Regions from separate parts of the Sporosarcina soli genome, predicted to be linked through region 1. Evidence: predicted binding sites of a transcription regulator. Region 1 holds the regulator's gene; each other region holds the start of a gene.

Evidence for each region. Region 1 encodes LexA, which represses DNA repair genes until DNA is damaged. Its sites were predicted from a motif close to CGAACATATGTTCG; they were not measured.
Region 2: the regulator LexA is predicted to act here: its motif matches at 5,624-5,637, upstream of addB (helicase-exonuclease AddAB subunit AddB).
Region 3: the regulator LexA is predicted to act here: its motif matches at 8,775-8,788, upstream of uvrB (excinuclease ABC subunit UvrB).

Annotation. Positions count from the first base shown of each region.
Region 1 is NZ_JBHSNO010000005.1:247,710-258,515, reverse strand. Features, by position in the region: gene ACFPRA_RS05610 (glycerol-3-phosphate dehydrogenase/oxidase) at 1-63, shown strand, start outside; gene ACFPRA_RS05605 (alpha/beta fold hydrolase) at 60-980, shown strand; gene miaA (tRNA (adenosine(37)-N6)-dimethylallyltransferase MiaA) at 973-1,920, shown strand; gene hfq (RNA chaperone Hfq) at 1,965-2,189, shown strand; gene ACFPRA_RS05590 (methionine gamma-lyase family protein) at 2,585-3,850, shown strand; gene lexA (transcriptional repressor LexA) at 4,368-4,988, opposite strand; gene yneA (cell division suppressor protein YneA) at 5,184-5,498, shown strand; gene ACFPRA_RS05575 (YneB family resolvase-like protein) at 5,495-6,157, shown strand; gene ACFPRA_RS05570 (DUF896 domain-containing protein) at 6,224-6,457, shown strand; gene tkt (transketolase) at 6,547-8,553, shown strand; gene sirA (sporulation inhibitor of replication protein SirA) at 8,823-9,272, shown strand; gene ACFPRA_RS05555 (YneF family protein) at 9,455-9,691, shown strand; gene ACFPRA_RS05550 (alpha/beta hydrolase) at 9,799-10,722, opposite strand; gene ACFPRA_RS05545 (hydroxymethylglutaryl-CoA lyase) at 10,736-10,806, opposite strand, start outside.
Region 2 is NZ_JBHSNO010000005.1:607,729-618,534, reverse strand. Features, by position in the region: gene ACFPRA_RS07285 (ABC transporter substrate-binding protein) at 87-1,655, shown strand; gene ACFPRA_RS07280 (ABC transporter permease) at 1,684-2,628, shown strand; gene ACFPRA_RS07275 (ABC transporter permease) at 2,645-3,484, shown strand; gene ACFPRA_RS07270 (ABC transporter ATP-binding protein) at 3,503-4,531, shown strand; gene ACFPRA_RS07265 (ABC transporter ATP-binding protein) at 4,506-5,534, shown strand; gene addB (helicase-exonuclease AddAB subunit AddB) at 5,906-9,403, shown strand; gene addA (helicase-exonuclease AddAB subunit AddA) at 9,381-10,806, shown strand, end outside.
Region 3 is NZ_JBHSNO010000016.1:449,204-460,009, forward strand. Features, by position in the region: gene ACFPRA_RS22865 (ATP-binding response regulator) at 1-2,251, shown strand, start outside; gene ACFPRA_RS22870 (DUF4097 family beta strand repeat-containing protein) at 2,376-3,566, opposite strand; gene uvrA (excinuclease ABC subunit UvrA) at 3,646-6,519, opposite strand; gene uvrB (excinuclease ABC subunit UvrB) at 6,526-8,508, opposite strand; gene ACFPRA_RS22885 (IDEAL domain-containing protein) at 8,854-9,090, opposite strand; gene ACFPRA_RS22890 (ABC transporter permease) at 9,204-10,415, opposite strand; gene ACFPRA_RS22895 (ABC transporter ATP-binding protein) at 10,399-10,806, opposite strand, start outside.

The sequences.
Region 1 (10,806 bases):
CGACGTCATTTGCATGAACTTGATATGCATATCGCTAGAGCGAAAGGAGACGTGCGGCAGTGAAGGAATGGACCATTGAAATGACTGACAGTTTTTCAATCCATGCGTTCGCCTTACTTCCAAAGGGCGATCCGCTTGGGCATATCCATCTGCTGCATGGGATGTCTGAGCATATTGCCAGGTATACGGAATTTGCACAATTTCTCGCTAGTAAAGGCTATATCGTTTCGGGGCATGACCATCGCGGCCACGGGAAGACAGCTGAAAAAAATGGTGTTAAAGGGCATTTTGCAGATGAAGGCGGATTTGAACGTGTCGTACAGGATGCCTATGAAGTGATTACACAGTTAAGGAGAAAATATCCAACTTCTCGACTTGTCCTATTCGGCCATAGTATGGGATCATTTGTTGCACGCAGATATGTTCAACTACATGGGGCAGAAGTGGATCTCGCTATATTTTCCGGGACGGGTGCCGATCCGGGCATCATGCGTTTTGCAGGCCAGGTCGCCGCTTATTTACATGGGAAAAGGAAGGGATTCGATCAGCCGGATCATTTTCTAAACAAACTTGTTTTCGGCGGATTCAATAAGTCAGTGAACCACCCGAAAACACCATTCGATTGGTTATCGACGGATTACGATGCGGTTGAAAAATATTTGACCGATCCGGCTTGTGGAATCGTGCCAACGACCCGATTTTTTGCAGATTTATTCGAAGGGCTCGGGACGATCCATGCTGCGGAAGAACTAAAGAAGACCCCTAAACATTTACCGATACTATTGTTTTCAGGCAGCGAAGACCCGGTAGGCGATAATGGAAAAGGGATATGGCGTGTAGCCAAACAATATAATCATGCGGGTATCGAACAAGTGACAGTGCTATTATTTGAAGGGGGCAGACATGAAATGCTCCATGAAAAGAATCGTCAACATGTTTTCGAAACCGTATATGACTGGATTGATAAAGAACATGAATGAAATGACTGAAGTGATCGCCATTGTGGGTCCGACCGCGTCAGGCAAGACGGCGTTAAGCGTCGAACTGGCAAAGGCGATCGGAGGCGAAGTGATCAACGGCGATGCCATGCAAGTGTATAAAGGACTGGATATCGGTACGGCGAAAATTACGGAAGATGAAATGGATGGTGTTCCCCACCATTTGTTTGACGTGAAGGAACCAGACGAGCCATTTTCCGTTGCGGCTTATCAAACGGAAGTCCGCCATTGGATCAACGAGATACGAAGTCGTGGGAAAATGCCGATCATTGCAGGCGGAACAGGCCTTTATGTGCAAGCAGTACTGTATGATTTTCGCTTTACAGAAGAAGCGGCAGATCTTGAAGTAAGAAACCGTTTGGAAAAGGAATTGAAGGAAAAGGGAGCGGAACAGCTATATGAACGGCTGAAGCGTATCGATCCGAAAAGTGCGGAAAAAATCCATCCGAACAATCATCGAAGATTAGTTCGGGCATTGGAAATCATCGAAGTGACCGGGCAAACAAAAGATGAACAAGAAAAAGATGCCGGACATGCACCGCTCTATAATCATTTTCTCGCCGGTTTGCACATGGATCGAGACGTACTCTATGAGCGAATCGATTTACGTGTCGACCTCATGATGGAAAAGGGACTGCTCCAAGAAGCACAGCGGTTATGGGATGAAGGCATTCGAGATGTCCAGTCCGTCCAAGCGATCGGCTATAAAGAGCTTTACCAATATATTGAAGGTACGCTAACATATGAAGAAGCGGTTGATTTGATCAAGAAAAATACCCGCAACTATGCGAAGCGGCAAATGACGTATTTTCGAAACAAACTCGATGTTTCTTGGTATGAAGCAGAATGGGGAACTGCAGAAATTGTACAAAGAATCTTAACGAATTTGAAGGATTATGAAAATTCAAAGCGAATAAGATAAGTGGAGCAGGAGAAATAGAGGACATCAACAGGAGGATTCCGTGTATGGCACAGAGAAATATGCAAGATGTTTTTTTGAACTCGTTACGAAAGAACAATACATTCGTGACCGTATTTTTAACGAATGGGTTTCAGTTAAAAGGACTTATTAAATCATATGATAATTATACTGTCCTTCTTGAATCTGATGGGAAACAGCAACTTATTTATAAACATGCAATTTCCACATATGTCCCATCTAAGCCAGTCATTTTAAAAGAAGAAGATTAAACAAAAGCGTAAGGCGCCGTTTAGATGCGACAGGCATAAGGCGAGTCGACGGCGTGGTGTTCTTTGCCACAGAGTCGGCTTGACTATCAAGGAACGCAGTCTAAGTGCGCCGCGTCCTGAAAGTGCCTTAATTTCTGCAAAAAACGCAGAAATTAAGGCCAATCAAACCCTTCGGTGTTTGACTGGCAACGACTGCGTAACTCACATCCTGTGAGCCTCCGAGCATCTGGCGCCTGGAGTCTGGACGAAAACAAAAGCGGAACGAGGCTAACATTCCTCGTTCCGCTTTTAATTTGCGTATTATTTTTCAATCAAAAAAACAAACCAAAATATTGACCTATGTGGCCAGACTGATAAGATAATGGAGTGACTATTGAATGGAATGAGGAATCACAATGCAATTAACTGAATTGGATGATCGCCTATTAAGCAAAGCGGAAGCGATGGAAGGTAAGCTGGCACCATTTTTCAAAAGTGTCGAAAAAACCGCTTTTTATAATCAACGGAAAGTACTAGCGGCGTTCCGTAAAAATATGGTCAGCGATTTTCATTTGTCCGGCTCAACGGGTTACGGCTATGATGACAGCGGCCGGGATACGCTTGAACAGGTCTATGCCGATGTTTTCGGAGCGGAAGCCTGTCTTGTACGCAATCAGATTATCTCCGGGACACATGCCATTTCGATCAGTTTATTCGGTATCCTGCGGCCGGGTGACGAGCTACTTTATATTACGGGAAAACCTTATGATACACTGGAATCGATCGTTTACGGAAAAGGGAAAGATACCGGCTCACTTGAAGACTATGGCATCACATACAAGCATATCGATCTGAAGGAAGATGGTTCGGTTGATTTTGAAGAAGTTGCGAAAAATATCCATCAGAAGACGAAGATGATCGGTATCCAGCGATCAAAAGGCTACTCCGATCGTCCTTCTTTCATGGTCGATGAAATCGGGGACATGATTCGCAAAGTAAAGGCTATCAATCCGAACCTCGTCGTATTTGTCGACAATTGTTACGGTGAGTTCGTCGAGGAGAAAGAACCGACGGAAGTCGGAGCAGATCTGATGGCAGGATCGCTCATTAAGAATCCGGGCGCAGGTCTTGTAAGGACAGGGGGGTATATCGCGGGGCGTGCTGATTTTGTTGAAAAATGTGCCTATCGAATGACTTCCCCAGGTCTAGGCGCGGAAGCGGGTGCATCGCTCGATACGTTACTGGAAATGTATCAAGGATTTTTCCTCGCGCCGCATATCGTCAGCCAAGCGGTCAAAGGCGCCCTGTTTACAGCGGCAATCCTTGAAGATTTCGGCTTGCAGACATCGCCCCATTATACAGACAAAAGAACGGATCTCATTCAATCGGTTTCATTCGCTAATGCGGATCAAATGATAGCGTTTTGTCGGACGATTCAATCGAACTCGCCGATCAATGCCCATTATGCACCTGAGCCTTCCTATATGCCTGGTTATGCGGATGACGTCATCATGGCGGCCGGGACATTCATCCAAGGCTCCAGCATTGAACTGACAGCGGATGGCCCGATCAGGCCGCCGTATACGGCTTACGTCCAAGGGGGGCTGACGTATGAGCATGTTAAAGCCGCCGTCCTGTCTTCCATTGAAAAACTTGTTGAGGATCAATTAATCGAAAACTAGGCACGGAGAAGATGGAAGTGCCCTTTATCTACATTCAGCAGAAGACTCCCACCTCCCCAGGTGGCGAGATGAATGCGATTTTGTTTTTTCTGTTCAGCGTTTGTTCAAACGCCCGCTGAACGAATAATGGAAGGCAGTCTAAGTGCGCGACGTCCTAAAAGGAAAGTGCCTTAATTTCTACAAAGATCGCAGAAATACGGCAAATCGAACCCTTCGCTGTTCGATTCGCAACGACTGCATGACCTACATCCTGTAGACCCGCGGATGTCACAAGTTTTTAGAGGAGCTTTTCTTCCAAAAGCGTTGGGCGCCTGATTAGCAGCGACAGGCATAAGGTGAAGATGTGGCGTGGCGTTTTTTGCCACAGAACAGCTTTGACTTATGACCTAAGCTCCTGGCGCCCAGAGCTAGATGCGAGCGAGCTCTGGACGCAATTACGCCGAGGCGTAATTGATACCAAACAAAAAGAGCTATTCCGTATGCAAGCATGCAACGGAATAGCTCTTTTTGTTTGAAATTAATGAATCAATCGATAGACCCCGACAACTTTACCGAGAATTGAGACGTTATCGACAATAATCGGATCCATCGAGGCATTTTCAGGTTGCAACCGGAAATAGCCTTGTTCTTTAAAGAAGCGTTTGACGGTCGCTTCGTCATCTTCTGTCATCGCAACGACGATTTCCCCATTATTGGCTGTCGCTTGCTGTTTGACGACGACATGGTCGCCATTCAAGATACCGGCTTCAATCATACTGTTGCCGACAATTTCAAGCATGAACAGCTTGTCTTCCGCCGTACCGAACGATTCGGGAAGAGGGAAGTACTCTTCGATATTTTCAATCGCTGTAATCGGTAATCCCGCTGTGACTTTTCCAACAAGCGGCACATGGAGAACACCTGGTTTCATCGCGTCCAATCCATCCGGATCGAGAATTTCAATCGCTCTCGGCTTTGTTGGATCTCGCCTGATAAACCCCTTGCTTTCCAGACGAGCAAGATGTCCGTGAACCGTCGAACTGGAAGCTAGGCCGACCGCTTCACCAATTTCCCGCACGGATGGTGGATAACCTTTTTTCTTCACTTCCTCTTTGATAAAAGACAATATATCTTCCTGTCTTTTTGAAATCTTTTTCACTCCATTCACCTCTCAACTCGTAATCTCTTTTTCTTCGGATGATGAATACGAACAACCGAACTTTTCATATCATCATTATAACAGCCGTTCGCATGGATGGCAAACACAAGTTCTGAAAAGATGTTGACAATCCAATTGGGCTTTTTTATAATGAGAACAAGTATTCCGAACAAATATTCGTGGAGGGGATTTTTTATGACTTTCATCAAAAATAATAGCTATTTTTTTGTACTGTTCATTTTATGTATAGGCTTTACAATGATAGGTGTAAACAAGTTGAATAAAGAAGCGGCTTATCTAGAGATCACGGTTTCCGAAGGCGATTCACTATGGGCATTGGCTCATCAGCATGCGGACAATCGTCCGGTGAATGAATGGATTGAAGATGTGGTGAAACTGAATGATTTAGCGACATCCACCATCCATCCCGGAACTGAATTGCGTTTGCCGTCTTACGAGAAACTAAGGAATAAGTCCTTCGATCATCAAATAGCGGAGAGTGGAAGATGAGTGATTACAGGAAAAGCTGTGTCATCTATTGCCGGGTGAGCACAGAGAAAAATGCCCAGGAGATGTCCTTGGCAAGGCAGGAAGAAGAGCTGAAGGACTTGGCGGCTACATTGGATTTTGAAATAGCTGATTGCTTTAGGGACAAACATAGCGGTTATGATATTGAGCGGGAAGGTTTGCTTTCACTTCTTGACTTTGTAAGGGATGAGAAAGTGGACGCGGTTTTGATCCAAGATGAGACAAGACTTGGACGTGGGAATGCACGGATGGCGGTTTTACATCTGCTGGCGAAAACCGATACGGCTGTTTATTCCCACAATGATGGCGGTCCGATTGCACTCAATGAGATGGATACGATGCTGCTGGAAATTTTGGCGATCGTAGAGGAATACCAAAGGAAATTACATAATGCTAAAATTAGGCGTGGAATGAGACGGGCCGTGAAGGAAGGGTACCGGCCGGAGCGCAACTTGAAAAACAGGGGAAATCCGGAAGGGCGTGAGCGGATTGAAGTGCCGATCAGTGAGATTGTGGCGTTAAGGGATAAGGGTTTGACATACGAAGAGATCACAGGTGTTCTGAAAGGTCTCGGTCATGATATTAGCAAAGCGACTGTCCACCGTCGTTATAAGGAATTTGAAATGGAGCAGGAAGGCTGATTGTTTGCACTTTCTGCTCTTTTTGTATACGTTCTAAGTATTCTTTATTAAATGGAGGAAACGATAATGCTTTCAAAAGATAAAATCAAGCGCATTAACGAATTGTCAAAAAAATCGAAGACGTCGGGACTCACGATTGAAGAAGCGAAAGAGCAGACGCAATTGCGCAAGGAGTATTTGGAGTCATTCCGAACATCCATGCGTGATACGATTGAGCATGTCAAAGTGGTTGATCCGGATGGCAATGATGTGACCCCGGAAAAAGTGAAACAAGCCCGCAATCATAAATACCTCAACTGACCTTTGCATTCATCCACCGGATTGTCTAAACTAGTAGATGGAAGTAATGTTAGACTACTTTGATTTTGAATTGTGAAAGGATGTATACAATGACTCAACAGATCGATCAACTCGCGATTAACACGATCCGTACTCTGTCCATCGATGCAATTGAAAAAGCGAATTCCGGCCATCCGGGATTACCGATGGGCGCGGCGCCGATGGCTTATACATTATGGACAAAGCATATGCACCATAATCCTGCAAACCCGAAATGGTTTAACCGCGACCGTTTCATTCTTTCCGCTGGCCATGGATCAATGCTACTTTACAGCTTACTGCATCTAGGCGGTTACGATCTTCCGATGGATGAAATCAAAAACTTCAGACAGTGGAATTCAAAAACGCCTGGTCACCCGGAATACGGTCATACAGCTGGCGTTGAAGCGACGACAGGACCGCTTGGGCAAGGGATCGGGATGGCTGTCGGAATGGCGATGGCAGAAAGACATCTTGCTGCAACTTATAATCAGCCCGGTTTCGAAGTGGTCGATCACCACACTTTTGCACTCTGCGGCGATGGTGATTTAATGGAAGGTGTTGCAGCTGAAGCGATTTCACTTGCGGGCCATCTCCAGTTGAATAAACTGATCGTTCTATACGATAGTAATGATATTTCCCTCGATGGGGATTTGGATATGTCCTTCACTGAAAATATCCGTAAACGATTCGAGTCTTACGGCTGGAATTACATCCGTGTAGAAGATGGCAATAATATCGGACTCATTTCAAATGCGATCGAAGAAGCGAAAGGAAATGAAGGAGGCCCGACAATCATCGAAGTGAAAACAGTGATCGGCTACGGCTCTCCAAACAAATCCGGTAAAGCGGACTCACACGGCGCACCACTTGGCGAAGATGAGATGAAATTAACGAAAGAATATTACAAGTGGACATTTGAAGAAGACTTCCATGTTCCGGAAGGGGTTTATGAAACCTTCCAAGAAGCAGCCGAGCAATTGGGCGCGAAAAAGGAACAAGAATGGAACGAATTATTTGCAAATTACAAAGCTGCACATGGTGAACTTGCGCAACAATTGCAAGATGCCATTGATCGCAAACTTCCGGAAGGATTTGAACAAGCTTTGCCGGTATATGAAGCAGGTACATCCCACGCGACTCGTTCCGCATCAGGCGATGCCATCAATGCGATTGCGAAAACAGTCCCTTCATTCTTCGGAGGTAGTGCGGATCTTGCAGGCTCCAATAAGACGACGATCAAAGGGGCGGGGGATTTCCTACCGGCCAATTATGCTGGACGTAACATTTGGTTCGGCGTCCGCGAATTCGCTATGGGGACAGCACTGAACGGAATGGCTTTACACGGCGGTCTACAAGTATTCGGGGGTACGTTCTTCGTATTCAGCGATTACGTCCGACCAGCAATCCGTTTGTCTTCTCTGATGGGCGTACCGGTTACGTATGTCTTCACACATGATAGCGTTGCAGTTGGTGAAGATGGCCCGACACATGAGCCTGTCGAGCATCTTGCTTCTTTACGTGCAATGCCAGGTCTATCGGTCATTCGTCCAGCCGATGCTAATGAGACATCAGCGGCATGGCATACGGCAGTAACCTCTGAAAGTACGCCAACCGTCCTTGTTCTTTCTCGTCAAAACTTGCCTGTTTTGCCGAAGTCGGGTGAACTTGCAATGACGGGTGTCAAAAAAGGGGCGTACATCGTATCGCCGGCGACAAAAGAACAAGCAGATGCGATATTACTGGCAACGGGCTCAGAAGTGAGTCTAGCTGTGGCTGCTCAGAAAACGCTGTTGGCAGAAGGCATTGACGCAGCAGTCGTATCAATGCCGTCATGGGATCTGTTTGAAAAACAAGACGAAGCTTACAAACAAAGCGTTTTACCAAAAGAAGTGAAAAAACGTCTTGCGATTGAAATGGGAACATCACTCGGATGGCATAAGTATACAGGTGATGAAGGAGCAGTCCTTTCCATCGATACATTCGGTGCGAGTGCTCCTGGAGATACAGTGATCAAAGAATTCGGATTTACTGAAGAAAATGTCGTTACAAAAGTGAAAGAGTTATTCAATAACTAATATCGAACGGAAAACTGTTCCGCTGTTCAGAAAAAGGACGGCTGGAACAGTTTTCTTTTATCCTCACAAATTCTCTTTCTTTTCCGACAATAATAGTGTGGTTCTATTCCGCAATCTGACAGCCTTTTTAATACGGAAGCTGTACGCTATAAATAGGTGCAAGCAACAGCTGGAGAAAATGAGTGAGGAGGTGAAAGCCGTTCGCTAATTTTTTTGTTTTACCCGCAGGGGTAACAAACAAAGTTAATAGATTGGCAACGGTGACGATTATGCGATCATATGGAATTTATAAGGTGAAAGAAATGTACCAGCCATTTGTTATAGGGCGAGAAAGACTGCTGTATGATTTGTTGAAAGAAGATGGGCTTCAAAATGATTACTTACCGGAAGTACATTACTTATGTGAAGAGCTTGAAGATCAGTTGATTGACGAAGCGATCATGACCAATCTTGGGAAAGGCTTTCCGTCCATTGAATACCGGGATCAAGAATACAAATTGACCCATCCGGTGAAAGGTTCCATTGTCATCTCACAATCATCTTATTCGCTGAATGTCTGCTGCAATGGTTCAAGGATGTTGGATTTGGATCTGTTCGTCGCATTATCCGGCTCGGATGACCGATTTTTTGCGGTGATGGATGGTCAGGGAGAATGGGGATGGTTGAAACCGATTAAATATACAGATCTTCGTGTGAAAGAGGCTGCTGGCTTATTATGATCAATCCATGTCGAATCGGATAGGGATACGCGTTTTTATTGTGCGTCTCTATCCGATTTGTCATGTAATCCACGCACAATACTATAATTTTCCGGGCGTCCATTGCTATTCACTGCCGCAATGTTGTATAATCCTTCATGGTAGAGTAAACTCGAATTACTGAGGTGAAGGAGGTATAGCGGATGAGTACTGTATGGTGGATCGTATTGATCATCGTCGCGCTAATCGCAGGTGTGGCCCTCGGATTTTTCATTGCACGTCAATATATGATGAAATATTTGAAAGATAACCCGCCGATTAATGAAGAAATGCTACGTATGATGATGATGCAGATGGGTCAAAAGCCTTCACAAAAGAAGATCAATCAAATGATGGCACAAATGAACAAAGTGAGTGACAAGGCCAGCAAGAAGAAATGATGGAATGTGACGCGGACAAGCCGTGTCGGATTACTGCTTGCTCAAAATAAGAAAGAAATTATAACATAGGAAAAACCCATTCGATGCTTTGAATGGGTTTTTCTGGATCAATTTAAGTCGAAGCGCGTCAGGAATTCCTGGACGGTTTCTTCGTATTGTTCTGGGTTGTCATTGAATGATTTTGCATGCGCTCCTTTTGGGAAGAGTTTCAGCATTTTGTCCCCTTGTTTCAACGCATGCAATTCTTTTGTCATATAAGGGAGGATGAAGTCGTCTTCCATACTATGGATAAAAAGTATCGGGTTTGTAATATTCATCACTACTTCACGGGGGGAAATCGAACCGAGTGTATACCCATCCCTTATTTTCAGAAAGAGGTTGGCAATCCGAATCGCCATAGAAGTGCGAAGCGGTGTATCTTTTCGCAAAATATGAAGCACTTGCTCCGTAATGTCTGAAAATGGACAGTCAACAATATGGAAATTGGCTTCATCTTCAAATGTCCCTGCGTACAAAATGGTCGTCGCTGCGCCCATCGATTCACCGTGAATGCCAAGTAAAGCATTATAACCGATTCGCTCTCGGATTGTATGGACAACCGTTTGCAAATCTGATTTTTCATAAAAACCGAAGCTTGTTGTCTTGCCCCCGGAATCGCCGTGACGGCGGTGATCATACACGACAGAATTAAATCCCAATCTTTCAAAAAGCCGGGCATATTTCATTGAATTGATCTTGTTTTCTGTAACACCATGGCAGATGATCACCGTTTTTGTTGTATCCAGTGGTTTTAGAAATACGGCTTTCAAACGGTAGCCGTTCGGTGACTCAATCCACATTTCCTCTTTCCGGACCGTTTCATACCAATGTTGGTCGAATCGTTTGGCAAGGATTTCACGTTCCAAAATCAGGTCTGCATCTTTCAGCTTCAAGAACATGACCCGATTCGTCGTGAATACACCGAAAATGGTGATTAACGCTGAAAACAAACCTGAAATGACACCTATCGCATAGAGGATACGACGTTTCAAACCGTTCATCTCCCTAATTCAATTGCTCATTAAGAAACAACTTGTACATTGCCGTGTCGATTGGTCTAGATACGTGCGGTGCAA
Region 2 (10,806 bases), 360 kb from region 1:
ATCAAACTATTAGGGGCCGATAAGGAAATCCAGAGAAGAAATACATGAAGCTTTACCTTTACTTATCAAAAGGGGGATCACCAATTATGCGGAACAATCAAAGTAATTTTATCGGTAAGTTAGTTATGCTAGTCGTTTTACTGTTTGGCGTCGCGGCCTGCTCCTCCGAATCCAACGAAAATGTGAATGGGGGGAGCGAAGAAAAAGTGAAGTCCGATGAGAGCGCACCTCAAAAGGGAGGAGAATTGGTGATTGCCTATGAAGCGGATGCAAGCAGTTACGATCCGATTAAAGCGACGAATACAATCAATCATCCGCTCTTAATACCTGTGTATGATACGCTTATTGCGTATACCCGTGAACTTGAACCTAAAGGGGGATTGGCGGAATCATGGGACATTCCGGATGAAAAAACGATCATCCTCATGTTAAGAGAAGGCATACTGTTCCATGATGGCACGCCATTCAACGCTGAGGCAGTTAAATTCAATATTGAAAGAGCGAACTCCGAAGATTCTCTTGTTTCCGATCTAGCAAGTATTGAGAGTGTGGAAGTCGTCGATGAAAAAACTGTGAAACTCCACTTGGAGAAGCCTGATTCTTCAATCATTTTGGCGCTTGCAGACGTCGGTGGAATGATGGTTTCGCCAACGGCCGTTCAAGAAAGCGGAGAAGACTTTTCTCAAAAGCCGGTTGGGACAGGACCCTACAAACTGGTTCACCATGTACCGAATGGCGAAGTCGTTTACGAAGCAAATGAAGCATATTGGCAAGAAGGGCAGCCGTATTTGGATAAAATGACGATAAAAATTATGGCAGATGAAAATACAAGAATTAACGCCTTAAAATCAGGCGAAGTACATTATGCTGAAAATATTTCTCAAACCAATGTTGCCAGCCTGAAAAACGACTCGAATATTGTATTGAAAGAGATAATGCCGCTTCGATTTGAAAATATTTTTTTAAACACTTCGATATCGCCTGTCGACAATAAAGCCGTCAGACTGGCGATATTACACGGGATTAATCGTGAAGGGCTGATTCAAGCACTTAACTTTGGGAATGGAGAGCCGGCAAGTCAATTGTTCCCATTGGAATATTGGGCTGCGGATGCCAGCATGAAGATAGATTATGATCCCGAAAAATCGAAACAATTGCTGAAAGAAGCCGGTATTGACAATGTTTCATTTGAATTGATCCATTATACACCTGCTTATGAACAAAGATTGGCTGAAGCGATCAAAAGTCAATTAAGCGAAGTCGGAATCCAAGTTGACTTGCAACCGATGGAGGCGCAAGCAGCGATTGCGAAGTATGGGGAACTAAAAAGTCCAAGTATATTGACAAGATGGAATGGACGCCCTGACCCGTTAATGACAATGAAAGCGATATTCTCCCGATATGGTTATTATAATAAAGGCGGAAATACAACAGATGAAATAGAAAACCTCATCGCCGAAGCCGCCGCTAGTTATGATCGGGGTGAGCTTGCCAAGCTGTACGGCGAAATTAGTAAAAAAGCATTATTAGACGAAGCAATGATTATCCCACTTTACTTTTCGCCAAGGGTATCCGCGATGAATCAATCCGTAAAAGGTTTCGAGCCCAATATGCAAGGAAAACCGTTCTATACAACGATTTGGAAGGAGAATTAACGAGTAGTCTTGAAAGGGGGGCGTTGAGATGTTTTTGAAATTTTTAGTGCGTCGATTGTTGTTCGTTATCCCGATGTTGTTCATAACAACGCTTATTGTGTTTTCTTTTATTTTACTCATTCCAGGTGATCCTTCTCTAGCTTTGCTCGGTGAGAATGCTACACCTGAAAAGATAGCCCAATTGCGACAGCAATTGGGCTTGGATCAAAATATACTTCTACAATACTTCGAATGGTTGAAAAATGCGATGCATGGGGATTTGGGGCGTTCTATCTTTACAGGTCAATTTGTTCATGAAGCGGTTTTCAGTCGGTTGGCGGTCACATTTCAACTCGTGATTGTCGCGATGATGATGTCTATTGTGGGAGGCATGTTCTTTGCAATCACTTCCATAATTTTTCCGAATAGCTGGATGGATTATGTTGCCCGCTTTTTTGGAACTCTCGGTACTGCGATTCCGAACTTTTGGTTGGCGATGCTTCTTGTGTTGTTTTTTAGCCTTACATTAGATTGGTTGCCGGCGACCGGCTTTACGAGCATTTTTGATAACCCGATCAGTTTTTACAAAGGGATTTTATTACCTTCCCTCTGCCTTGCAACAGCGGGGACTGCCCAGATTACAAGACACTTAAGATCATCCTTAATGGAAGTGATGGGGACGGATTATATCAGAACTGCACATTCCAAAGGAGTGGATCGCTGGCGGGCACTTTTCAAACATGGTTTACAAAATGCTATGCTCCCTGTCGTGACAACTATCGGTATATTATTCGGAAATTTGTTGGGATCTACAGTCGTCATTGAGACGATTTTTGCAATACCTGGAATGGGTCAGCTCGCCGTGAACTCGATTTTACAGCGAGACTTTACGATGCTGCAAGGCGTTGTGTTAGTGATGATTGTCATGATCATACTCATTAACTTTATTACAGATATTCTGTATGCCATTCTAGATCCTCGGATCGAATATTAGGAAAGGAGTCGGGAAAATGAGTTTGTCAACGATCCTAAAGCGTCTACTAGCCGAACGTCTTGCGTTTTTCAGCCTTCTCTTTTTAATCGTACTAATTATTATTTCCCTGATCGCTCCTTATATCGTTCCTTATCAGCCACTTAAGCAGGATCTGGCCAATGTGATGCTTCGTCCAAGTGGGCAGCATTGGCTTGGTACGGATGAACTTGGACGTGATATTTTCAGTCGATTGTTAATGGGGACGAAAGCGGCAATCCAAGCCGCCTTGTTTGCCATTTTGATTCCACTCTGTATCGGTGTGCCCATGGGGATTTTATCAGGTTACTTAGGTGGTGTCATCGATGATATTTTCATGCGGATTGTCGATGGTATCATTGCCATTCCTGCCATTTTGTTGGCTTTAGGGATTACTGGGGCGTTAGGCGTAAGTTTATGGAATGCCATGATTGCAATCGGAATCGTTTTCACGCCGCAATTTGCCAGACTGGCAAGAGGCCAAACCTTACAAATCCGCTCAGAGCCTTACGTTGAGGCAGCGAAAATTTCGGGTGCAGGTGCAGGTTGGATCATGCTGAAGCATATTATCCCGAATATTGCTCCGCCTATTGTTGTTCAAGCATCGTTCAATCTGAGCTATGCCATTCTTGTTGAGGCATCACTCAGTTTTCTAGGCATGGGAGCTCAGTCTCCACAAATCAGTTGGGGAAACATGATTCAACAAGCATACAGCATGATCAACATGAATCCTTGGATGATTATTTATCCTGGATTGGCTATTATGATGACCGTGCTTGCCGGTAACTTTCTTGGAGACGGCCTCCGATTAGCGCTCGATCCGAAGTATAAAAAAGCATGATAGAGGGGGTAGGGAGAATTGAAAGAAACGGAAAGTCCATTGCTTGAAGTGAAAAACCTGAAAACATATATACCTACAGCAAAAGGTGAAATTTATCCTGTCAACGATATCTCATTTTCCATTCGGAAAGGTGAAATTGTCGCACTGGTTGGAGAGTCGGGCAGTGGAAAAAGTGTTTCTTCCCTTTCGATTATGGGTCTCAATGCAAGCGCAATTAAATATAAGTCTGAAAGTAACATCTTGTTCAAAGGGGAAAATCTACTGGAATTAAGAGAGAAAGAAATGCGGAAAATTCGTGGCAACGAGATCGCTATGATTTTCCAAGATCCAATGTTTTCACTGAATCCGGTCCATCCGATCGGCAAACAAATTGCCGAGTCCATCATTTTGCATAAGAAAATGAAATATAAAGAAGCTGAAAAGATAGCATTAGATCTATTAAATAAAGTCGGTATTCCTGATGCGAAGCGCCGCTTACACGACTACCCTCATCAGTTGTCTGGAGGGATGCGGCAAAGAGTCATGATTGCCATCGCGCTTGCTTGTGACCCGCAACTGCTTATTGCAGATGAACCTACCACTGCACTCGATGTAACCATACAAGCGCAAATCTTAAGTCTATTACGCAATCTGCAACATGAATTTGGAATTTCGATCTTGTTAATCACACATGATCTCGGGGTTGTAGCGGAAACAGCTGATCGTGTCCTCGTCATGTATTGCGGAAAAATTGTCGAAGAAGGAACCGTGGAGGCTATTTTCGAAAAGCCGCTTCATCCGTATACGAAAGGATTAATGGCTAGTATACCTCCATTGCACGGACCTTCTAAAGAAAAGTTAGACGCCATTCCTGGTGTTGTTCCGAGTCCTTTGAAATTGCCGAAAGGATGTCACTTTAGTACACGCTGTGAATTTGCAACGGAAAGATGTCATCATGAAGAGCCTGCCTTGATTCTACATCCTTCAGGCAGTAGGGTTTCCTGTTGGAATCCGCTCGTCGAGGAAAGGGAGATGACGCAATATGCAACAGCCGCTAGTATCTCTTAAAGGGATAAAAAAGTATTTTCCGATCGGAAGCGGGCTTTTCGGTAAAAAAGATTCATTTGTAAAGGCCGTCGACGACGTAAGCCTAGATCTCTACCCCGGTGAGACGGTCGGGTTGGTAGGCGAATCTGGATGCGGAAAGTCAACAACTGGCAGAATGGTTGTCGGTCTCTCCAAGCCGACAGAAGGGGAGATTTATTTTCAAGGTAAAAAACTAAGTGACTACAAAAATAAAAAAGCTTTGGGGAAAAATCTGCAAATGATTTTTCAAGATCCTTATTCATCATTGAATCCTAGAATGAAAGTCGAGGATATTATCGCCGAACCCCTTGTCCTACATAAAGTCGGGACAAAATTGGAAAGAAGAAAAAGAGTGGACGAGTTATTGGAGAGGGTCGGATTGGATTCGTATTATGGGAACCGTTATCCGATCGAATTTTCGGGAGGGCAAAGACAGAGATTAGGTATTGCGCGCGCACTTGCTCTGGAGCCGAAACTCATCGTATGTGATGAGCCAGTCTCTGCTTTAGACGTATCGATCCAGGCACAAATATTAAATTTATTGAAAGAAATCCAAAATGATCTCGGGCTGTCTTATCTCTTTATTGCTCACGGCATCCAAGCGGTAAAACATATTAGCGATAAAATAGCGGTAATGTATCTTGGTAAAATCGTCGAGTTTTCGGATACTGGGAAATTATTTGAGAATCCGAATCACCCTTATACAAAAGCGCTTTTGTCGGCAGTACCTCAGCCGGATCCAAAGATGCGGGATAGAGAGCGTATCCTGCTAAAAGGAGATTTGCCTAGTCCCGCAAATCCTCCTATTGGCTGTAGCTTTCATACCCGCTGTCCAGTAGCGATGGAGCGATGTAAGAGCACAACGCCGATTTTGTTACCTACCTCGGCGCAGAGCTTAACTGCTTGTATTCTCTATGAAGAAAGTCATGGGGAAAAGTCCAATGTGAAATCGGAATCCATTGAAGAAAAACTTGTTATGATGTGATGAATGTCTAGCATGTACTGTCCCCCTGATAGTAACGGAACCTTCAGCCGGATTAAGTTCATTTGTAGAAAATCACAAAAATAAATAGCCGAATCATTGTTCGCTACAATTACTTCCTGTCATCCCAAACTTTCTGTACAATAGAAAGAAAGGGATGACAGGATTTTTTTGATTTATAAAGTTCAACTAACAATCAGTGGGGGGTTCCTCCCACTGATTGTTAGTTGAACCAATCGGGCTTTTACGGGCAGTTGATCTCCCACCTATCCTTATCGTTTTACTTAAGTCTTGAAGTGGGAATCTTACTGCCCGTTAATGCGGGATAAACAAATGAATCACCTATATATATCCATAAAAAGGAGGGACTTCATATGTCACTACGTTTCATAACCGGCAGATCAGGTGCTGGGAAAACGACGTTCATTGAGCGGGAGATTGCTGCGGAGTTGCAACGGGATCCGATGGGGGCGCCGGTTATTGTTATTGTGCCTGATCAGATGTCGTTTTCGATGGAGCATAGTTTGTCCGTCAATTTCGGTTTAAAGGGATTGATCCGTGCACAAGTGTTGACGTTCAAGCGGCTGGCTTGGCGTGTGTTGCAGGAGACAGGCGGAATTACGCGCAAGGAAGTGGACGGTTTCGGTTACCGGATGTTGGTCCGAAGTGTGCTTGAGGAGAATCAGGAAGAATTTAAGTTGTTCCGTCAAGCTGCGGGCAAGCGTGGGTTTACGGAACAAATAGGGGATTTAATGAAGGAATTCAGTCGCTATTGCTTGGATCACGAAACGATGGGGAACTTGCATGATGAATTGGCGACAAAGGGGGCACCGCGAACGTTGCTCGATAAAGCGAGCGATTTGTCGCTGTTGTTGACGAAAATCGAGGAGAAGTTAGGAACGACCTATGTGGATAGTGAGGGGCATTTGGCGCTTCTCGCTTCCCAAATTCAACATTCGGACCTGTTGAAAGGTGCCGATGTCTATATCGATGGCTTTGAAAACTTCACGACGCGGGAATACGAAATTATTTCGGAATTGATGAAGCATACGAAGCGCACGACCATCGTGTTGCCAATGGAAGGGGCGCTCACCGGATTTGGGGATCATGAACTGTTTTTCAATCCTGTACGGACATCATTGAAATTACGGGAACTGGCGCGGGCGGAAGCGGTTGAAGTGGAAGAAGATGTGTATTTGTCAGAAGCGCGCCGATTCAAAAATGACGAGCTGCGCCACTTGGAAGCGGAATTCGATCATTATCCCGCGAAAACCTATGTGTCGGAAGGTCATGTTGTATTGATTGAGGCGGCGGATCGGCGGGCGGAAATCCATGCAATTGCACGGGAAATCCGGGCAATGATGATGGAAGGGAAACGGTATAAAGATGTTGCGATTTTGTACCGACAACCGGAAAAATACGATGAATTGATCAACACGATTTTCCCGCAATACGACATCCCTGTATTCATCAGCCAGAAAAAGCCGATGTTGCATCATCCGCTCATCGAGTTTTCCCGTTCGATTTTAGAGGCAGTCACATCGGGCTGGTCATATGAGTCGGTGTTCCGCGCTGTGAAGACGGATCTCTTTTTCCCGCATGGAGAAGATAAGTTGTTATGGCGTGAGCGTGCAGATCGATTGGAAAACTATGTGCTTGCCCATGGCATTTACGGACAGCGTTGGTTCGACGACAGTCGCTGGCGTGTGAAAAAATATCGCGGGCTTGAACTATATTCAGACGTACAAACCGATGAGGAACGGGCGTTAGAGAAAGAATTGCATCAGATGCGTGACGTCATCCGGGAGCCGCTAGCGGAATTTGAAAAGCGCTTAAAACGCTCTAAAACGGGCCGAAATGTGGCGGAAGCGTTGTTCAAGTTTGTGGAAAAGCTGCATGTGTTCGATAAAATCATTGATTTGCGTGCAGAGGAAGAACGTGCCGGCAGATTGCTGAGTGCAACGGAACATGAACAGGCGTGGACGGGCTGGATCAATGTGCTTGATCAGTTCGTGCTCATGTTTGGAGACAAGAATATGAATCCTACCGAAGCGGCACGCATTTTGGATGAAGGGCTTGATACGCTTGAATTTGCGCGTATTCCACCTTCGCTTGACCAAGTGACGGTGTCTACGGTGGAAGTGTCGAGTTTGATGGAAATCGATGCGGTATTCGTACTTGGCGTGAATGATGGCGTGATGCCACAGCGGATGGACAATGAAGGGATCCTCTCAGACGCGGACCGCGAATGGTTTCAAGAAATTGGCTTTGAGCTGGCACCGACATCGAAAATGAAATTGATGGATGAAACATACATGGCCTATCGGGCGTTCACCGCAATGCGTGAAAAGCTGTATGTATCGTATCCGGTTGCCGATGAAGAAGGAAAATCACTTTTGCCTTCCTTATATATCGCGCGTATCCAACAGCTTCTTCCTGGGGTACCGCTGAAACTGGCTGTGACAGATCCATCCGAATTGACATTGGAAGCGGATCCGTTTGATTATATTAGTCATCCTCGCGCAGCGTTGCCGTACATGTCTATGAAGTTGAAAGAAGCGGATCATTCGGGTGTGCTTGATCCGGAATGGCGTGCTGTCATGGCCTATTATGAAGAAGACCCGTACTGGTCTTCCGTGTTCAACCATATCCTTCGTCCGCTCACTGCGGATAGACAGACTGAACGTCTACAACCTGAGTTGACGGCGGGCTTGTATGGTGAATCTTTTGTTTCCAGTGTGTCACGGATCGAATCGTATTACAGCTGCCCGTTCCAGCATTATGCATCGTTCGGACTCGGTCTCCGGGAACGGACAGAATTTACACTGGAAGCGCCAGCTATCGGTGATTTATTCCACGCGGCTTTGAAATGGGTATCCGATGAAACGATGCGGCTCGGGAAAGCATGGGCGGAATTGTCGAAGGAAGACTGTTGGAAAATGGCAAGGCAAGCAGTGGAGGATATTTCTCCGTATTTCTTTAACCGGATATTGTTGTCTACGAACCGTTATGTTTATATTAAACGGAAATTGACGCACATTATCCAGCGGACGATCTATTCGCTCAGTACGCAAGCGAAAGCGACGGTGTTTAAGCCGGTTGCTATTGAAGCCGGATTCGGACCGGGCGAGGAATTGCCACCGCTAGAAATTCCTTTGCGCCGTGGAGATTCGATGAAATTGCGCGGACGGATCGACCGGGTCGATGCGACGGAAATCGGCGGGAAAAATTATGTGCGTGTCGTCGATTACAAATCGTCTGCACGCAGCCTCGATTTAACGGAAGTGTATTATGGCTTGTCCTTGCAAATGATGACTTACTTGGATGTCGCGCTTGAAAATGCAGAAGAATGGCTTGGCATTCACGCAGATCCCGCGGGCGTCTTGTATATGCATGTCCATAATCCGATGATTCGTTCCGGTACAGAATTGACGACAGCGCTACTGGAAGCGGAAATTGCCAAGTCTTACAAAATGCGCGGCTATTTGCTCGACAACCCGGAAGTCGTCATCGGGATGGATGCCGATATCGGAAGGTCCTCCGCAATTGTGCCCGCTTCCCTCAAAACGGATGGGACGTTTGCGAAGACATCCAAAGTGCTGTCTTCCGATGATTTGCAAATGATGCGGTCGTTTGTCCGAACGCGCCATCGGAAAGCGGGGGACGCGATGCTTGCGGGTGATACACGCGTTTATCCGTATAAATTGAAAGACCAGATGCCGTGCCAGTTTTGCCCGTATCGTTCGGTCTGTCAATTTGACCCGACAGACCCGGCATCTAAATTCAGGCCATATGCTGAAATGGCGCCGGAAGCATCACTAGAAAAAATGAGGGAAGAGGTGGCCGAAGATGCACATACCCGTGAAACCTGAAGGGCTGACCTTTACGGATGCCCAGTGGAAAGCCATTTGGGCAAAAGGGAAAGATGTCCTCGTTTCCGCTGCAGCCGGCTCGGGGAAGACGAAAGTGTTAATCACTCGGATGATTGAAAAAGTGTTGGATGAAAAGGATCCGATTGACGTCGATGAACTGCTCGTCGTCACGTTCACCAATGCTTCTGCTGCGGAGATGAGACACCGGATGGCAGAGGCGTTGGAAGAAGCGATCGTCGAAAAACCGGAGTCTGTCCATTTGCGGAGACAACTTAATTTATTGAACAAAGCGCAGATTTCCACTTTGCATTCGTTCTGTTTAAATGTTGTAAAGCAATATGCCTATTTGCTTGATATCGATCCGGGTTTCCGGATTTCAGATAGTACTGAAGCAGCTTTGTTGCGCGATGATACAATTGGAGAAGTGTTGGAAGAAGCGTATAGTGCAGAAAATCCAGAGTCGATGTACCGCTTGGCGGACAGCTTCACGTCGGATCGCAATGATCAGTCCATTGAGACGCTGATCGACCGTTTGTACGATTATTCCAGAGTCCATCCGTCGCCGGAGCAATGGTTGCGCCTCCTTCCTGAACAGTATGAAATCGAAGGAATGACGTCGATTGATGAATTGGCCTTTATTGATCCACTGAAAATGGCCATCCGTCATTCATTGGAGGAGGCCGCCGCGCTAACAAATGATATGAAACGGATTGCATTCATGCCGGACGGACCAGAACCGCTTGCGGCGACAGCGGAAGCAGATTTGATGTGGATCGAGGAAGCCCAACGGCGTATTATGGAAGGCGGCTGGGAAGAGACATACGCTTTTTTCGGCTCGCTAAAATGGGTGAAAGCCGGAACAATCCGGAAAGACTCCTGTGACGAAGAGCTAGCCAAGCGTGCGAAAGCGCTACGTGATGCAGTGAAAAAGATCATCAATACCTTGAAAGAATCTTATTTTACCAGGACGCCAGCTCGTCTGCTTGAAGAAATCCGACTGATGGCACCCGCGATGCATACACTGATCGATCTCGTTGTCGAGTTTGGCAAACGGTATGAACAAGTGAAAATCGATCGGGGTATCGTCGACTTTTCCGATTTGGAACATTATGCGCTACGCATTTTATCCACGGAAGAAGAGGGCGTGCTCACCCCTTCCGATATTGCCATTGACTACCGGAACCGCTTTGCGGAAGTGCTTGTCGATGAATACCAAGATGTCAATTTATTGCAGGAAACAATCATCCAGCTTGTGAAACGCGGCGGGGAAGCGGATGGCAATCTGTTCATGGTCGGGGATGTGAAACAATCGATTTACCGTTTCCGTCTTGCTGAACCGATGTTATTTCTCGGGAAATATAGTCGATTTACAGAGACGGATGGCGAACAAGGGCTGAAAATCG
Region 3 (10,806 bases), on a different contig from region 1:
GGGATGGCTTCCACTTAACTATGAATGGTCCTTTAAATTTAAAGAATTGGTCTATCTTGGTGCCGCTTTATTCCTCATACAAATTATGGAGGTTTTATTGCCGAATTTCCAGCAATACAAACGTTTTTGGTGGTTTAATCTTTTTTATGGACTATGTGCAATCGCCATCATCGTGTTTCCGTTGAATACTTTAATCCAAGTCAATGTAGCCTTTTTTATTCTCTACATCATCTCTTTCCTGTCCGTCGTATCTTTAGCTTTAAAAGAATACTTCCAGTACAAAGATGAATCGTTTTTCATTGCGATTGTCGTTACGAGTACGACTTCGGGTATTGTATGGGGGCTGATTAAAGTCGTTTCAGGAATGGAAATACCTTTCTATCCATTCGATTACCTATTCGCTTTTCTCGGGTTTGCATTTTTTTGGTTCAGGCGTTTTTATCGGCAAAATAGGCGGGTTGTCGAACTGGTCGATGAACTGAAGCGAGCCGATTTATTAAAAGACGAATTTTTAACGAGCAGTGCGAAAAAGCTTTGGAATCCATTAAATAAGATGACAACAATCGCTCAAACTTTACAAAATCAAGATTCTCTCACTCCAAAAGAAAAAAACAATTTAGAACACCTGATAAATATCGGGCGGAGCATGTCTTTCACCCTCAATGATTTGCTTGATTTTACACGTTTAAATGAAAATATGATACAAGTTCACCCGAAAAGCATCAACATCCATGCGGTGATCTTTGGAGTATTCGATTTGTTGCATTATTTAGCTGATGGAAAACAAATTAAACTAACTTCCACCGTTCCAACTGATTTCCCTCATGTAGTTGCGGATGAAAGTAGACTGATTCAGATTTTCTTCAATCTTTTAGAAAATGCCATTAAATATACGGAATGCGGAAATGTTCGTGTACATGCGAAGGTTTTGAATGACCTCGCGATTATTTGTATTGAAGATACGGGCATTGGAATGGATGAAAAAACGCAGGAGAATGTCATGTCCGCTTATGGAAGAGGGATTGAAGATGATGAAGGTCTCGGATTAGGGCTGAATGTTTCTAAAAAGCTTATTGAGTTGCATGGAGGCAGCTTACAGATCCAGTCGGAATTGAGGAAAGGTACGAAGTTTATCTTTACACTTCCTTTAGCGCCCGGACAAAATGGAATAGACGGTGAAATAAATAGACAGCACCACGACATCAGCACTGAGAAAAAGGATTCGGATGAAGAACAGCAATGCTCAACCAATAAGAATCATATTTTAGTCGTTGACGATGATCCAAGCAACCTGAAAGTGATCGCTGAGATTTTCCCGCCTGAACAGTATCAAGTTATCACCGAGACAAGAGGGACAGAGGCCTTAAAATTATTACATGTCGTTGAATGGGATTTAATCATTATCGATGTCATGATGCCCTATATGTCAGGATATGAATTAACGAAATTGATCAGAGCGCGTTATTCGCTCACTGAACTCCCAATCTTATTATTGACGTCCAGAAATGATACAGCAGATGTGAATATCGGATTGTCTTCAGGTGCGAATGATTACGTTGCGAAACCCATCAATTGGCTTGAATTGAAATCACGTAGTATTGCACTCATCGATTTAAAAAAGTCGATTAGTGAAAAGCAATATATGGAATCGGCATGGCTTCAAGCACAGATTCGCCCCCATTTTTTGTTTAACACGTTAAATACGATTGCCAGTTTGAGTACGTTGGACACCGATCGAATGGTGAATTTACTAAGCGAGTTTGGCAACTATTTACACAGCAGCTTTAAGGAAGACAATTTAAACCGGGTGATTCCACTTGAAGAAGAGCTGGAACTTGTAAAATCCTATCTGTACATTGAAAGTGAAAGATTCGGAGATCGATTACAAGTGAAATGGGAAATCGATGAAAATATTATTGTGGAAGTCCCACCACTTTCTATCCAAACGTTGGTAGAAAATGCAGTACTTCACGGTGTATTGAAAAAAGGCTCGACCGGCACTGTCTGTATCCAAATTACGCGACAGGAGGAGTTCACAAAAGTAGCTATCCTTGATGATGGCGTAGGGATGAATCGTGAACAAGTCAGTCGTATACTGGATGATGAAAATCGTGCAGGAACGGGTATCGGATTGCTCAATACAGATAAACGTTTGAAAAGGATATTTGGTAAAGGTTTGAAAATTCAAAGCTCACCAAGTTGGGGTACAACAGTAGAATTTAGGATTCCCCACGAGGGTACGTCTTCATAGGATCAGTATGAATAAAAGACTCCCGTAATACCAGGTATATCTTCGGTATCGCGGAAGTCTTTTTATTCGGGATCTTAGAGCGGTAAGCAATCAAAAATGCATTCCGCCCAAGAAATCAAACGTATCATTCATGCTTAGCGTTATAGCAAACGAGGACAGATCCTGTTTTTGCTTCGCCGAAAATATGAAGCGGAGAGGCGTTTCCTTCGATATCCTTTTTAAAACGGATGGATCTTTGGAGAAATTGCTCTTGTTCGGCTGTACGATTGACATCGTCAAGCTGTAAGTCGAGCCGCCCCATATTGGACGAAATTTCACCAGAGAGTGCCACCACTTCGGATGGGATATAGATTTCCACTGACCCACTCATCGTCTTCGCATCAATTTTTTCCGCTTCCGGATCTTTCGTTGTTACGACGACATGGCCGTTCAGCGATTGGGCTTCGACATCTTTTACAACCCCATCGATGTACACACGGCCATTCAGCGTTTCCGCCTCAAGCGTAGTGCCCGTTATGCCGTTTAAAGCGATGGCTCCATTCGCCGTTTCAAATTCCCCATTTTTGAATGAAAGTCCCGTCACCTCGATTTTTCCGTTGGCAGTCTTTACACGAACCGTTTCTGCGGTAGCATCTTTCATTTTGAATGCGCCGTTCAATAAGCGAGCGGAAATTTTCGCATAATCCTTTTTCGGTAAATACAAATCCACATTCACTTGAACCATTTTCATATCGCTGGCAATCAGCAATTTTCCTTCATCTTTCACAAATAACAACTTATCCAAAAAGTCTTTTTTCGCCTTTTCTTCCGATTCGCTATTGAATGTTTTCACTGCGAATTCTGCACGAACCTCTTCCGCTTCTTCTTGATGTAAGGTCACTTTCCCATTGTCGATATCGATGATGACTTCTTCGATTCCACTGGCGGGTTTGGTCATCGTCTGATGGAATGTCACCGCATTTCCAAAAGGCGAATCAAAGTCGAATGATTTCACTTTTTGCACAGCCGTTTGCATAAATTGCATAAAGCGATCGCCTACAGTCGTAAAGTCTTTGCGTAAATCTTCCAGGAATTCATCAATAGAAGGGTTCTTTTGTCCGTCGCCGGCATTCTTCTCATCTGTTTGTTCTCCGGAGCGCTGTTCGCTGGCCGGCTCTTCCTGTTTTACAATAGCCGCTGGGCTCGTTTGCTCTGTTTCAACCGTTTTTTCCGAACCTTTTGTTTGACTCAATGCCTCTAGAAGTGTCAGTGCCTCGTCTGTTGTGATCGTCCCGTTTTCCAGCATTGCTAAAATCCGTTTCCGTTCATTTTGCATTGTTGTGCCTCCTAGTATTGTCGTCATCCGGATTGCTCCGATTTGATATTTATATATACGACTCATTATCCAAAAGGTTTCACTTGGCTACATTTTCGGCTTCTCTAATTTTTTGTTCCATCCGTTCCCGATCGCGCGCCAGAATTGGATGTAAATATGCGCCTGTGTAGGAGGCGTTTTCCGTAGCCACTTGTTCAGGTGTCCCTGTGGCAATGATTTGCCCGCCTTTGTCTCCGCCTTCAGGTCCTAAATCGATAATATGGTCGACGGTTTTAATGACATCCAGATTATGCTCGATGACGAGAACAGTATTCCCCGTATCGACAAGCCGCTGTAAGACGTGAAGAAGTTTGGCAATATCATGGACATGCAATCCGGTCGTCGGTTCGTCGAGAATATAGAACGACTTTCCATTCGATCGCTTATGCAGTTCGGAAGCCAATTTCACCCGCTGTGCTTCCCCGCCAGATAATGTCGTTGCGGGCTGTCCCAGTTTAATATAGCCTAGCCCCACGTCCATGATTGTTTGTAATTTACGGCTGATTTTCGGGATATTTTCGAAAAACACCAACGCATCCTCGACCGTCATATCCAAGACATCGGCGATATTCTTCCCTTTGTAACGGACTTCTAATGTTTCCCGATTGTAACGTTTGCCATGGCAGACTTCACAAGGCACATAGACATCCGGTAAAAAATGCATTTCAATCTTAATGATCCCGTCTCCTCGACATGCTTCACAGCGTCCACCTTTCACATTGAAGCTGAACCGGCCTTTCTTATATCCCCGGACTTTCGCTTCGTTTGTGGATGCATACACATCCCGCACATCGTCAAACATGCCGGTATAAGTGGCCGGATTCGATCTAGGTGTACGGCCGATCGGCGACTGGTCGATCTCGATAACTTTCTCCAGTTCTTCAAGTCCTGTCACCGATTTAAATTGACCCGGTTTCTGTTTCGAACGGTTCAATTTCTGGGCAAGCACCTTATAGAGCACTTCATTGACCAATGTACTTTTCCCCGAGCCTGAAACGCCTGTCACCGCTATAAATTGCCCGAGCGGAATTTGAACGTTAACGTTTTTTAAATTGTTCTCTGAAGCGCCTTTGATCGTGATTTTCCGTCCATCCGATTTCCGTCTTTCCAGCGGCAACGGAATGAATTTTTTCCCGCTCAAATATTGTCCCGTTAACGAATTCGGATCGTTCATTACTTCTTCCGGCGTGCCGGCAGAGACGATTTCTCCTCCTGCAACGCCTGCTCCCGGTCCAATATCAATCAAATGGTCAGCCGCCATCATCGTATCCTCATCATGTTCTACGACGATGAGCGTATTGCCGATATCGCGCATGCTTTGTAAAGTCCCGATCAGGCGGTCGTTGTCCCGTTGGTGAAGACCGATCGATGGCTCATCCAAAATATAGAGCACGCCAGACAAGCGCGAACCGATTTGAGTGGCTAATCGGATACGCTGTGCTTCTCCGCCTGAAAGCGTTCCTGCCGCCCTCGATAACGTTAAATAATCCAGCCCGACGTTGACAAGAAAGCCTAGCCGTTCCGCAATTTCCCGTAAGATCAATTTGGCAATTTGTGCATCTTTTTCAGAGAGTTCCAAGTCTTTGAAAAAGTGGTCCGCTTCCATAATGGATAATTCCGTAACTTGACCGATATGCGCCCCGTTCACTTTTACAGCTAGCGTTTCCTCTTTCAACCGATAACCGTTACAGGTCGGACAAGGCCTTTGTGCCATGTATTTCTCCATCTGTTCCCGTATGTAGTCAGAAGATGTCTCTTTGAATCTTCGTTCTACATTCGACAAAATGCCTTCAAAGTAAATATTGTTATCCCGTGTACTTCCGAATTCGTTCGTATAGCGAAAGCGGATTTTCTCATTTTTATCTCCATGCAGAAGCTTTGCAAGCTCCTCTTTAGACAGTTCGCTAACGGGTACATCCATCGATATACCGAAATGATTCGCCACCGTTTTCAATAATTCTGGATAATATTGAGAACTTGTCGGTTCCCACGGAGCGATGGCATGGTCTTTCAAGGAAAGCGATGAATCTGGAATGACCAGCTCGGGATCCACTTCCAACTTGTTGCCTAACCCATCACAATCAGGGCAGGCGCCGAACGGGCTATTGAAAGAGAACATACGCGGTTCCAATTCACCGATTGAAAATCCGCAAAGCGGACAAGCGTGATGTTCACTGAATAGCATTTCCTCTCCATCGATGACATCGACCAAAACAGTGCCATTTGCGAGGCGAAGTGCCGATTCCAACGAGTCACTTAGCCGGGCGGCAACGTCTTCTTTAATAATAATCCGGTCGATCACGACTTCAATATTATGTTTTTTGTTTTTATTGAGTTCGATATTATCGTCCAGGTCCATCGTTTCCCCGTTGACACGAATACGGACATACCCTTGTTTCTTAATGTCTTCAATCAGCTTTACATGCGTTCCTTTACGGCCGGAAACGATCGGGGCGAGCACTTGGATACGTGAACGTTCCGGCAATTGCAAGAGACGGTCCACCATTTGTTCGACCGTTTGGGATGAAATTTCCGTTCCATGGATCGGACAAACCGGTTTTCCGACCCGCGCATAAAGTAAGCGCAAATAATCATAGATTTCCGTCACTGTTCCGACAGTGGAGCGTGGATTTCGACTTGTCGTCTTCTGGTCGATGGAAATGGCCGGAGATAGTCCTTCGATGACATCCACATCCGGCTTATCCATCTGCCCGAGAAATTGACGGGCATACGCGGACAGCGATTCTACATAACGTCGCTGCCCTTCCGCGTACACCGTATCAAAAGCGAGGGAAGACTTTCCCGATCCCGACAAACCAGTCATGACGACCAGTTTGTCCCGTGGAATGCTGACATCAATATTTTTTAAGTTATGTGTACGTGCTCCTTGTATGACGATTTCTTTATTTTTCATAGAAACTCACCTTTCCGCTTTCAGTTCCAAAATCGTATCTCTCAGTTCTGCAGCCCGTTCGAAATCAAGCGCCTTCGCTGCTTCTTTCATCTCTTTCTCGAGTTTTTCAAGCAGCGTCACTTTTTCATCTTTTGTCAGTTTCTTGCCTTTAGTCAATTTCTCTACATACGTTTCCGTTTCTTCTGCGACTTGCGTTGCACGGATGACATCGCGAATTTCTTTATTGATCGTCGTCGGCGTAATGCCATGTTTTTCGTTGTATGCCATTTGAATTTCCCGACGTCGCTTCGTCTCGTCAATCGCTTTCGTCATGGAATCTGTCATCCGATCCGCATACATGACAACATGCCCATTGGAATTCCGTGCAGCACGGCCAATCGTTTGAATAAGCGATCGCTCCGAACGGAGGAAGCCTTCCTTGTCCGCATCGAGAATGGCTACCAATGAGACTTCCGGAATATCGAGTCCTTCTCTTAGAAGATTGATGCCGACAAGGACATCGTATGTGCCGAGCCGCAGCTCCCGTATAATTTCAATACGTTCTAACGTTTTGATTTCCGAATGCAAGTATTGCACTTTTATGCCGATATCTTTTAAGTAATCCGTCAAATCCTCCGACATTTTCTTTGTCAATGTCGTAATGAGGACACGTTCGTTCTGTTGAATCCGGGTGTGGATTTCATCGATCAAATCATCGATCTGTCCTTCGATTGGCCGGACATCGATCGTAGGATCCAATAATCCAGTCGGGCGGATGATCTGTTCAATCATTTCAGGTGTATGTTCGATTTCGTAAGGGCCTGGCGTGGCTGATACGTAAATCGCTTCTTTCACATGACCTTCGAACTCCTCAAACGTAAGCGGTCTGTTATCGAGTGCGGATGGCAACCGGAATCCGTGTTCGACGAGGACATTTTTCCTCGCTTGGTCTCCATTGAACATGCCCCGAATTTGCGGGATTGAGACATGGCTTTCATCGATAACGATCAGGAAATCATCCGGGAAATAGTCCAGTAATGTATAAGGTGTGGCTCCTGCAGGTCTGAGCGTCAAATGCCGTGAATAGTTTTCAATACCCGAACAGAAGCCCATTTCACGCATCATTTCCAAATCATAGCGTGTCCGTTGTTCAAGGCGTTGCGCTTCAAGGAGCTTATCTTGACTGCGCAGAACCTTCAACTGTTCCTCCAGTTCGGCTTCGATATTCTCAATCGCCTTGACCATCTTCTCTTCACGCGTTACGAAGTGGGAGGCCGGAAAAATGGCGATATGCTCACGTTCACCCAGTATTTCTCCCGTCAGCGCATCCACTTCCCGTATCCGATCGATTTCATCCCCGAAAAACTCGACCCGCATACAGCGCTCGTCGCGCGATGCCGGGAATATTTCAACGACATCGCCCCTGACCCGGAACGTTCCGCGGACGAAGTTGATATCATTCCGTTCATATTGGATATCGACCAACTTCCGGAGCAATTCGTTGCGTCCGATCTCCATGCCGGTGCGAAGCGAGACAACGAGTTCCCGATATTCCTCCGGATTCCCGAGACCGTAAATACAGGACACCGACGCCACGATGAGCACATCATTCCGTTCAAATAACGAGGAAGTAGCGGAGTGGCGCAATTTGTCAATTTCATCATTGATACTGGCGTCTTTTTCAATATAGGTGTCTGTATGTGGGACATACGCTTCCGGCTGGTAATAATCATAATAACTGACGAAATACTCGACGGCATTATCCGGGAAAAACTCTTTGAACTCACTATATAATTGGCCGGCTAATGTTTTATTGTGCGCAATGACGAGCGTAGGCTTATTCACTTCGGTTACGACATTCGAAATGGTAAATGTTTTGCCCGTCCCTGTCGCCCCAAGCAACGTCTGATGCTTTTGCCCTTTTTCCAACCCTTCCACCAGTTTGACGATGGCTGACGGTTGGTCCCCTTTTGGCGTATAGGGTGCTTGTAAGTTGAATTTTTGGACCATTGAAGTCCCTCCCTATTAATAGATCAATCACGCCTCGGCGTGATTGCGTCCAGATTTTGAATTGTGCTTGCGCAATTAACTCCCTTCAAAATCTGTGACATTCGCCGGAGGCTCAACTTGAATCAGCAGGGAATGTGGACCCCCCTGATTTCAATGTATATCGACATTCATCCCGCTACTTATAGAAATGGGGAAATTCTGCTGAATCAAGTTGAAGCAAGTTGTATCTATCTTATCACTTTACCCATCTTTTGACGAGTAAAAAACGAACGTATATTCTAATGGTCGAAACACGCAAAAAAAGACGTTGCATGTAAGGTGACACACGCAACGTCTTTTCAATTTTTAATCACTAATTTCTAGTTTCAATAATCTTTCCGTGTAAGTCTGGAAGGCCTCTTCATCCCGACAATCCAGTGCATTATCAATTAAATCCATCAATCTGGCTTTCGTTTGTTCCCGGTGAATGTGATTCAAAAATAGGTCCATATAAATTTCATTCAGCAATTTTTCTGCTTGAAGCGATGAACCGTTTTTCCCGACGGCTTTCAAAAATTCAGCATATGAATAGTTTTTTTCCATCTCGCTCACCCCTGATGGCTTTTATTTATTATACCGAAGAATAGGGGCCAATTGCAAGATATTTTTTAGAATATTCTATTTTCAAACCCACCGTCAGAGAAGCAAAATTACTGTTAATGTTCTTTATTTCTCGCATCTGTGAAACGGATGGTCACTTCCGAAATCAGCAAGATGACGCCGCCCAATAGCAAGGGCGTGGAAGAAATGCCGTAAAGGAACAAAGCGCTAATGAAAACGAGAACTGCTTGGATCCATTGAACCAATCTGACGTTTTTCCGAATGGCACCAGGTCGTGTTTCCATCCGCTCAGGAAAGAGCATATCCATCCTGAATTCGTCCGAAGCACGCAATGCATAGATTAGCTGCACTGATGTTGCAAATGCGAGTGCGCCCGCAAAAATGATCACAACAATCGGGAATGGTATAAAAATGGCCCCAAGTATAGATAAGGCAGTCAGTCTTACCCACAGCCAGAAGTTGTCATCCGTTCGAAGAAATGTCCGTCTGATTAAATAATCTTGTGGAACTGTCTTTCCAAACTTCGCCGTGCCAAATAGCGAGCCTAGCCATCCTCTTCGACTGATGGATCCTTTCAGATGCGGAACGTCTGTGAAATAATTGGCAAAACGGTAAAAGCGCATCATTCGATTTTGCTCCAAAGCGATAAAATGATCATAAGGAAATGGCTTTTCCGATTTCTTTTTCCGCCAATACACACCGTAAAGGCCGATGATGACGAAAAAAGCTACCGTCAAATACGGATAAGGGCTGAGCCAAACGAAAATGAGAAAGGCCGCCAACAGAAAACGGATGAGCCGATCCCGCCAAACGCCGGCACCTCCTGTAGCGTGCCGAACAGCATATTCCGTTTCAACGAACAGCCATTTCAACACAATAATGAAAATAGCAAGCCAAACATAGAGCAACTTCGAACCCGTCTCCGTTGCAGACAAGAGCGGTAACGCAACGATATACAACAATAGCGGCAAGGGCAATTGAGAAAAGGTTGTCCAACTTAAAGCTCGGCCCAAATAGCGATCCAGCCGATGTTCAAGAGGTAGGAAATAAACTGTATCGGCCGGCTTTAACAGTGTCGTAGGTGACGAAATCGCCAGCGCCACCGCAATGATCAAAGCCGTGAGCAAGGTAGCCGGGAAATCCGTCGGCACTTCCTTCAACCACTCGCTATAGGCGTAGCCTCCCGCACCGATTGTAAAAACGAGCACGATGGCCAAATGGCCGGTAAAGACGTACTTCATATATTTTTGGAGTTCGGTTATATAATGGACGAACCGGTTCCCCCAGATGTCACGCAAATTGTTCATAATCCGCTTCCTCTGTCATCGCGATATATAAGTCATCCAAGGATGCCTTCGGACGGTCGAAAGCTTTCCTCAAATCTTCCATTGTCCCTTCCGCTCGCACCCGTCCTTCGTGCAGCAAAATGATCCGGTCACAATATTTTTCTGCCGTCGATAAGACGTGGGTGGACATGAGAACGGATGCCCCGTTTTCTTTCCGCTCCGTCATCTGCTCCAAAAGCGATCGAATCCCGAGTGGATCCAAGCCGACGAAAGGTTCATCGATAATGTACAACGAAGGGTTGACGAGGAACGCACACATGATCATCACTTTTTGCCGCATTCCTTTCGAAAAATGGGCAGGAAACCATTTCAACCGTTTTTCCATGCGGAACTCCTTTAACAACTCTGCTGA